2 regions of the Micromonospora sp. CA-111912 genome follow, and region 2 is predicted to be linked to the other one. Evidence: predicted binding sites of a transcription regulator. Region 2 holds the regulator's gene; the other holds the start of a gene.
The links. Region 2 encodes HspR, which represses chaperone genes until heat shock. Its sites were predicted from a motif close to TTGAGTNNNNNNNACTCAA; they were not measured.
Positions count from the first base shown of each region.

Region 1: the regulator HspR is predicted to act here: its motif matches at 1,405-1,423, upstream of lon (endopeptidase La).

Region 1 covers NZ_CP192007.1:3,892,118-3,895,524, reverse strand. The annotation lists gene ACQPZO_RS16085 (histone-like nucleoid-structuring protein Lsr2) at 608-955, opposite strand; gene lon (endopeptidase La) at 1,447-3,407, shown strand, end outside.
Region 2 covers NZ_CP192007.1:173,762-177,168, reverse strand. The annotation lists gene ACQPZO_RS00815 (cation:proton antiporter) at 1-818, shown strand, start outside; gene ACQPZO_RS00810 (hypothetical protein) at 993-1,424, shown strand; gene ACQPZO_RS00805 (hypothetical protein) at 1,500-1,721, opposite strand; gene ACQPZO_RS00800 (heat shock protein transcriptional repressor HspR) at 1,889-2,323, opposite strand; gene dnaJ (molecular chaperone DnaJ) at 2,356-3,407, opposite strand, start outside.

The sequences.
Region 1 (3,407 bases), 3.5 Mb from region 2:
CACCGCCCGGTGCGTGGTCCGGGCCGCATCCCGATGGCGGAGCGGGTCAACCGGGCACCCGCCTTCGACGTCGTGCGGATACAGGTCAACCCAACTCGCGCGGCGACGTCGCGACCGTCGGCAGATCCGGGGTCGCCCGGGGGCCGATCACCCCTGGGCGACCCCGTCGCGCGGTTCGAGCACCGGCGGCCTGCGAGGCTGGACCGGTGGACGTGGGACGCGGGGCGGCGCGCAGTGGCCGTCATCTCGGCGGACCGGCACGGCAGGAAGAGTGGACGCCGGTCGGCGCGTGGGTGGGCCGTCACCTCGGGCGGGTGTGTCGGGTGCACCGGACGCCGGTGCCGTGCCGGCCCGGCCCGGTCCGTGCGCCGTTCACCGACGTGTCGACGGGCGCCCCGGAACACCGGGTGTGCCGGGCCCGGCCCGCCCGCGGCTCCGTCGAGTGCGCCGACCGGCAAGTAGCTGACCGGCCCGGTCGTGGGACGGCCCGCACCGGCACCGGCCTATGTCGGCCGGCGCCGTGGGAACTGCAACCGGAAAGGGGCCAGCGGGTGCCGGCCTCCACGGCGCGACCCGGGAACCCCCGGATCGCGGCACCGCCGCCGGATCAGCGGTTTTTGTAGGCCTCGACGACCGACACCGGGATGCGCCCGCGGTCGGAAATCTCGTGGCCGTTGTTGGCGGCCCATTCCCGGATGGCCCGGTTCTGCTCGCGGTCCATTCCGGAGACCGGGGCCCGTCCCGGGCGGCGGGCGGCCCGGCCGGTCTCGACCGGACCCCGACCGATGCGCCGGCCGGCGTTGATGTAGGGATCGAGTGCTTTGCGCAGGGTGCCGGCGTTCTCGTCGGAGACATCGATGGTGTACGCCACGCCGTCCAGGCTGAACTCGACGGTCCGATCCGCCTTCCCGCCGTCGAGGTCATCAGTCAGAACGGTGATTACTTTCCGAGCCATCGCCAATTACTCCTTGTGTGGGGCGGGGTGTGCTAAGAGTTTGACGTATCAACTGGCAATTCCGCAAGAATATGCCCGGTTCTGCAATCGGCGAGTCGAGTTACGCGGGATGGAATCCCGCTCGGCCGGTGGAATTTGCCGGTGCCGCTCAAGCGGTTGAGCAGGCCAGGGGCACCGCGGGGTGGCCACCCGATTCGCCTCCGACACCCATGGCAGGCGCCACGATGTTGTCGTCATCCGCCACGCCTTCCCTTCGGCGGCGGCGGTTTCCCGAAGATCGCGCCGGCCCCGGCTCCGGCCGCGATCAGGCGCGGCGATTGCCGTCGCTCCTCGTCGGACGCTCCCGGCCGGCGAGGGAGACCCGCCCCCGGGCCCTGCGCCGGGCCGCCTCCGATCGACCGCTGGAGTGGCCTGAATCACGCTTCGGAACAAGGGGCGCGCTCTGTTACTTGAGTGAGTCAGGCTCAACCCAACGCGATAGCAGGTGTTCGATGGCAACTCTTCCGGTACTTCCACTGACCGACGCCGTCCTGCTGCCAGGCATGGTCATTCCGGTGACCCTCGACCCGACCACCCAGGCCGCCGTCGACGCGGCCCGCGCCACCGGCGACGAGCAACTCCTCGCCGTGCCCCGTGTCGACGGCGAGTACGGCCCCGTCGGCACGGTCGCCACCATCGAGAAGGTGGGCCGACTGCCCAGCGGCGAGCCGGCCGCCGTGATCCGGGGGTTGTCCCGGGCACGGATCGGCTCCGGCGTCCCCGGGCCCGGCGCCGCCCTCTGGGTCGAGGCCACCGAACTGTCCGAACCCGTCCCCACCGGCCGGGCCCGGGACCTCGCCCGCGAGTACCGCGCCCTGATGACGTCCGTGCTCCAGCAGCGCGGCGCGTGGCAGGTCATCGACGCCATGGAGCGGATGACCGACCTCTCCGAGCTGGCCGACGCGGCCGGCTACGCGCCCTGGCTCACGCTGGCGCAGAAGACCGAACTGCTCGCCGCTCCGGACGTCACCGCCCGGCTGGAGCTTCTCGTCGGCTGGGTGAAGGACCACCTGGCCGAGCAGGAGGTCACCGAGCAGATCAACAGCGACGTCCGCGAGGGGCTGGAGAAGTCCCAGCGCGAGTTCCTGCTCCGCCAGCAGCTCGCCGCCATCCGCAAGGAGCTCGGCGAGGACGAGCCGGACGGCTCCGCCGACTACCGGGCCCGGGTCGAGTCCGCCGAACTGCCCGAGAAGGTCCGCGAGGCGGCGCTGCGCGAGGTCGGCAAGCTGGAGCGGGCCAGCGACGCCTCCCCGGAGGCGGGTTGGATCCGCACCTGGCTGGACACGGTGCTGGAGATGCCGTGGACCACGCGTACCGAGGACAACACCGACCTGGCCGCGGCCCGGGCCGTGCTCGACGCCGACCACGCCGGCCTGGCCGACGTGAAGGACCGCATCCTGGAGTACCTCGCGGTGCGCAACCGCCGGGCCGAGCGCAACCTCGGCGTGGTCGGCGGGCGTGGCTCCGGCGCGGTGCTCGCCCTCGCCGGCCCTCCCGGCGTCGGCAAGACCAGCCTCGGCGAGTCCGTCGCCCGGGCGCTCGGCCGCAACTTCGTCCGGGTCTCCCTCGGCGGCGTCCGCGACGAGGCGGAGATCCGGGGCCACCGCCGCACGTACGTCGGCGCGCTGCCCGGCCGGATCGTCCGTGCGCTGCGCGAGGCCGGCTCGATGAACCCGGTCGTGCTCCTCGACGAGGTCGACAAGCTCGCGGTCGGCTACGCCGGCGACCCGGCCGCCGCCCTGCTGGAGGTGCTCGACCTGGCGCAGAACCACACCTTCCGCGACCACTACCTGGAGGTCGACCTCGACCTGTCCGACGTGCTGTTCCTGGCCACCGCCAACGTGGTGGAGACCATCCCGGGCCCGCTGCTGGACCGGATGGAGCTGGTCACCCTGGACGGCTACACCGAGGACGAGAAGGTCGCCATCGCCCGTGACCACCTGCTGCCGCGGCAGCGGGAGCGGGCCGGCCTGACCGCCGAGGAGGTCACCGTCGCCGACGACGCGCTCGCCCGGATCGCGGGGGAGCACACCCGGGAGGCCGGCGTCCGGCAGTTGGAGCGGGCGCTGGCGAAGATCCTGCGCAAGGTCGCGGTCGCCCTGGCGACCGACCCGACGCCCGTCCGGGTGGACACCGGCAACCTGGCCCGCTACCTCGGCCGGCCCAGGTTCACCCCCGAGTCGGCGGAGCGGACGGCGGTGCCCGGCGTGTCCACCGGCCTCGCGGTCACCGGTGCGGGCGGGGACGTGCTCTTCATCGAGGCCACCAGCATGGAGGGTGAGCCGGGGCTGACCCTCACCGGCCAGCTCGGCGACGTGATGAAGGAGTCCGCGCACATCGCGCTGTCGTACCTGCGCTCCAACGGGCGCCGGCTCGGCATCGACCCGAACGCCCTCGCCGGGCGGCGGATCCA
Region 2 (3,407 bases):
CCGGGGTGATCGCCAAGGTGCTGGCCGACCTGGGCCGGCTCGGTAACCGGGAGACGCCGGTGATCCTCTCGGTGCTGGTCATCGAGGACCTGGCGATGGCGCTCTACCTCCCGCTGCTCACCGCCGTGCTGGCCGGCAGCGGCCTGCTCGGCGGCGGCATCGCGCTCGGCGTCGCGGTCGGCACCGTGGTGCTGGTGCTCGTGGTGGCGATCCGGTACGGCCACCTGATCTCCACGGCCCTGTCGGCGAAGGACCCGGAGGCGCTGCTGCTCGGCGTGCTCGGGCTGACCCTGCTGGTCGCCGGGATCGCGGCCAAGCTTCAGGTGTCGGCCGCGGTCGGCGCCTTCCTCGTCGGCATCGCGCTGTCCGGGCCGGTGGCCCACCACGCCACCGAGATGCTCTCCCCGCTGCGGGACCTGTTCGCCGCCGTCTTCTTCGTCTTCTTCGGGCTGGTCACCGACCCGCGGGACATCCCACCCGTGCTGCTGCCGGCGCTCGCGCTGGCCGTGGTGACAATGGGCACCAAGACCCTGACCGGGTACCTGGCCGCCCGGCGGGTGGGGATCAAGGAGCCCGGACGGTGGCGGGCCGGACTGGCCCTGGTGCCACGCGGTGAGTTCTCCATCGTCATCGCCGGGCTCGCCGTCGCCGTCGACGGCGTCGAACCGAAGCTGGCCGCGCTGGCCACGACGTACGTGCTGATCACCGTGGTGACCGGGCCGATGCTGGCCCGGCTGCCGGACTTCGCCTGGTTCAAGACCTGGCTGCGGCAGCGGGCCCTCCGCCAGCGCACTGAGCCGCTGGTCAGCGCCGACTGATCCCCGACCCCGGAACGGGCCGGGTCGGCCGTATGGCCGACCCGGCCCGTTCCATCGGTTGTCGAATTCGTGCCATGAACCCTTCCGCTGGTCGGCGACCCCGGCTACCGTTCGCCCCAGCAGCCAGTCCGCGGTGGGCCGGTCCCCCCGCGTACGCAAGCGGAAGGTTGGCCGGTGAGCGTGCAGCAGTCGACGTTCCGCGGCTTCACGAACCCCGTCGACCCCTCTCCCGCGGAGCTGCGGGCGTGGGCCTACCAACCGGACTCCGTGCCGCTGACCTCGATGCCCCAGGACTGGGACCTGCTGGTCGCCGGGGACCACCTCGTGCAGACGCTCTTCGAGCTGGCGATGGACCCGGCCTGCCCGGCCCGCCGGTTCGCGCTGCACTGCCTCTACATCTACGCCGCCGACGGCATCCGGACGAACTTCCGCGCCCATCCCAAGCGGCGCTTCCGCAAGCTGGTCGAGCAGGCGGAACGGGCCGGCGACGAGTTGATGCACAACTGGGCGCACAACGGGCGGGTGCTGCTGGCCCGCCCGAACCTCTTCGTCTACCGGGACTGGTGCGAGGGTGGTCTGGTCCGGGAGAACCGCCGCATCGGCTGACCGGCACGCATCCGGGGCACGCGAACGGGCCGGGTTCCCCCGTGGAACCCGGCCCGCACGTCGGCGCACCGGCCGTCAGGCGGCCGATCCGCCGCGCCCTTCGCGCTGCCGGTCGCGGCGCACGTCGGCCCGCCCCTGGCCGACGCCGTGGTCGACCTGGTCGGCGAACCGGCCGTCCTTGATCCTGTCGGTGAACCGGCTCTCGGTGATCTTGTTGAACTGCTCCCGGGCGGACTTCGCGATCCGGTCGAGCCGCGCCTCCGCCTGCTGCGCCACCTTCTTGGCCGGTTCCGACATGGTCCCCCCTCGCCGGTGCGGTGGTTCCAGCGGTGCTTCTGGCCCGAATTGAGCGGATAGGACCTGATTCACAGGTTAACGGAAACGGCCCGGTCCGCGCCGGGGTACCCGGGAAGCGGACCGGGCCGATGGAGCGGTCCGGAGCTGTGGAGCTGTGTGGCGGACGGTCAGCGGTCGCGGCGCGGGCGCCAGACCACCAGGGCGGTGGACGTGCGGGTGGCGGGCACCAGGTCCCGACCGGGAAACCGGGCCAGCGACTCCAGCTCGGCCACCCGGCGGTACGCGGCGTCGAGCTCCGCCTCCAGCCGGGCGATCCGCTGCTGTGCCTGCTCCAGCAGGTGCTCCAGGCCGATGATCCGCTTGACCCCGGCCAGGTTGACCCCCTCATCCTGGCTGAGCCGCTGCACCTCGCGCAGCAGCACCACGTCCCGGACGCTGTAACGGCGCCCGCCGCCGGCCGCCCGGCCGGCCTGCACCAGGCCGAGCCGGTCGTACTGGCGCAGCGTCTGCGGATGCATCCCCGCCATCCGCGCCGCCACCGAGATCATCAGGACCTTGGCCTCGTAGGCAGGGTCATCCGAGCCGGTGAACTCTCCCACCATCCCCGCTCACCTCCGTACGCACTCCAGCAGGCTCAACTGAACCGACGCACCCGGGCGTCGAGATGTTCCCGGGCGGCCGGCGGGGACTGCTCGGCGAACGCCTCCAGCGCCGCCCGTGCCTCGTCGGACACCCGTGCCGGTACCACCACGTCGAGCGTGACCAGCAGGTCGCCGGCCTGGCCGTCCTTGCGCACCACGCCCTTGCCCCGGGCCCGCAGCACCCGGCCGCCCGGCGTTCCCGGCGGCACCCGCAGGGTCACCGTGCCGTCGAGCGTGGGGACCCGCAGGTCCGTGCCGAACACGGCCTCCGGGAAGGTGATCTGCACGGTCAGCGTCAGGTCGTCCCCGGTACGCCCGAACAGCTCGTCCGGCCGAACCTTCACGTGCACGAACAGGTCGCCGGCCGGGCCGCCACGCTCGCCCGGCTCGCCGCGCCCGGCCAGCCGGATCCGCTGCCCGTCGGCCACCCCGGCGGGGAAGCGGACGTTCAGCGTGCGGGTCTTGGTGACCCCGCCGGTGCCGTGGCACTCCGGGCACTTCTCCTCGACGACCGTGCCCACGCCCTGGCAGTTGCGGCACGGCTCGGACAGGCTGAACGACCCCTGGTTCCGGGTGGTCACCCCGGCACCGTGGCAGACCTGGCAGGTCACCGGCTGGGTGCCGGGCTTCGCCCCGCTGCCGTGGCAGGTGTCGCAGATCCCGGGCGCGCGCAGGGTCAGCGGGAGGGTCACCCCGCGGACCGCGTCGTCGAAGTCGAGCGCCACCTCGGTCTCGATGTCCCGGCCCTTGGCGGGGCCACGAGGACGGGACGGGCCACCGGCTGCCCCGCCGCCCGAGAAGATCGAACTGAACAGGTCCTGGAAGCCGGCCCCGCCGAAGCGACGGTCACCGCCGCCGGCCGCGCCGCCGAACATGTCCGAGACGTCGAACGGCTGCCCGCCGGGCCCGCCCGCTCCCCGGGCGTTACGCCGGAAGGCGCCCGAGCCGAACAGCGAGCGCATCTCGTCGTACTCGCGGCGCTTGGCCTCGTCGCCGAGCACCGCGTACGCCTCGGAGGCGGCCTTGAACCGCTCCTCGGCCTGCG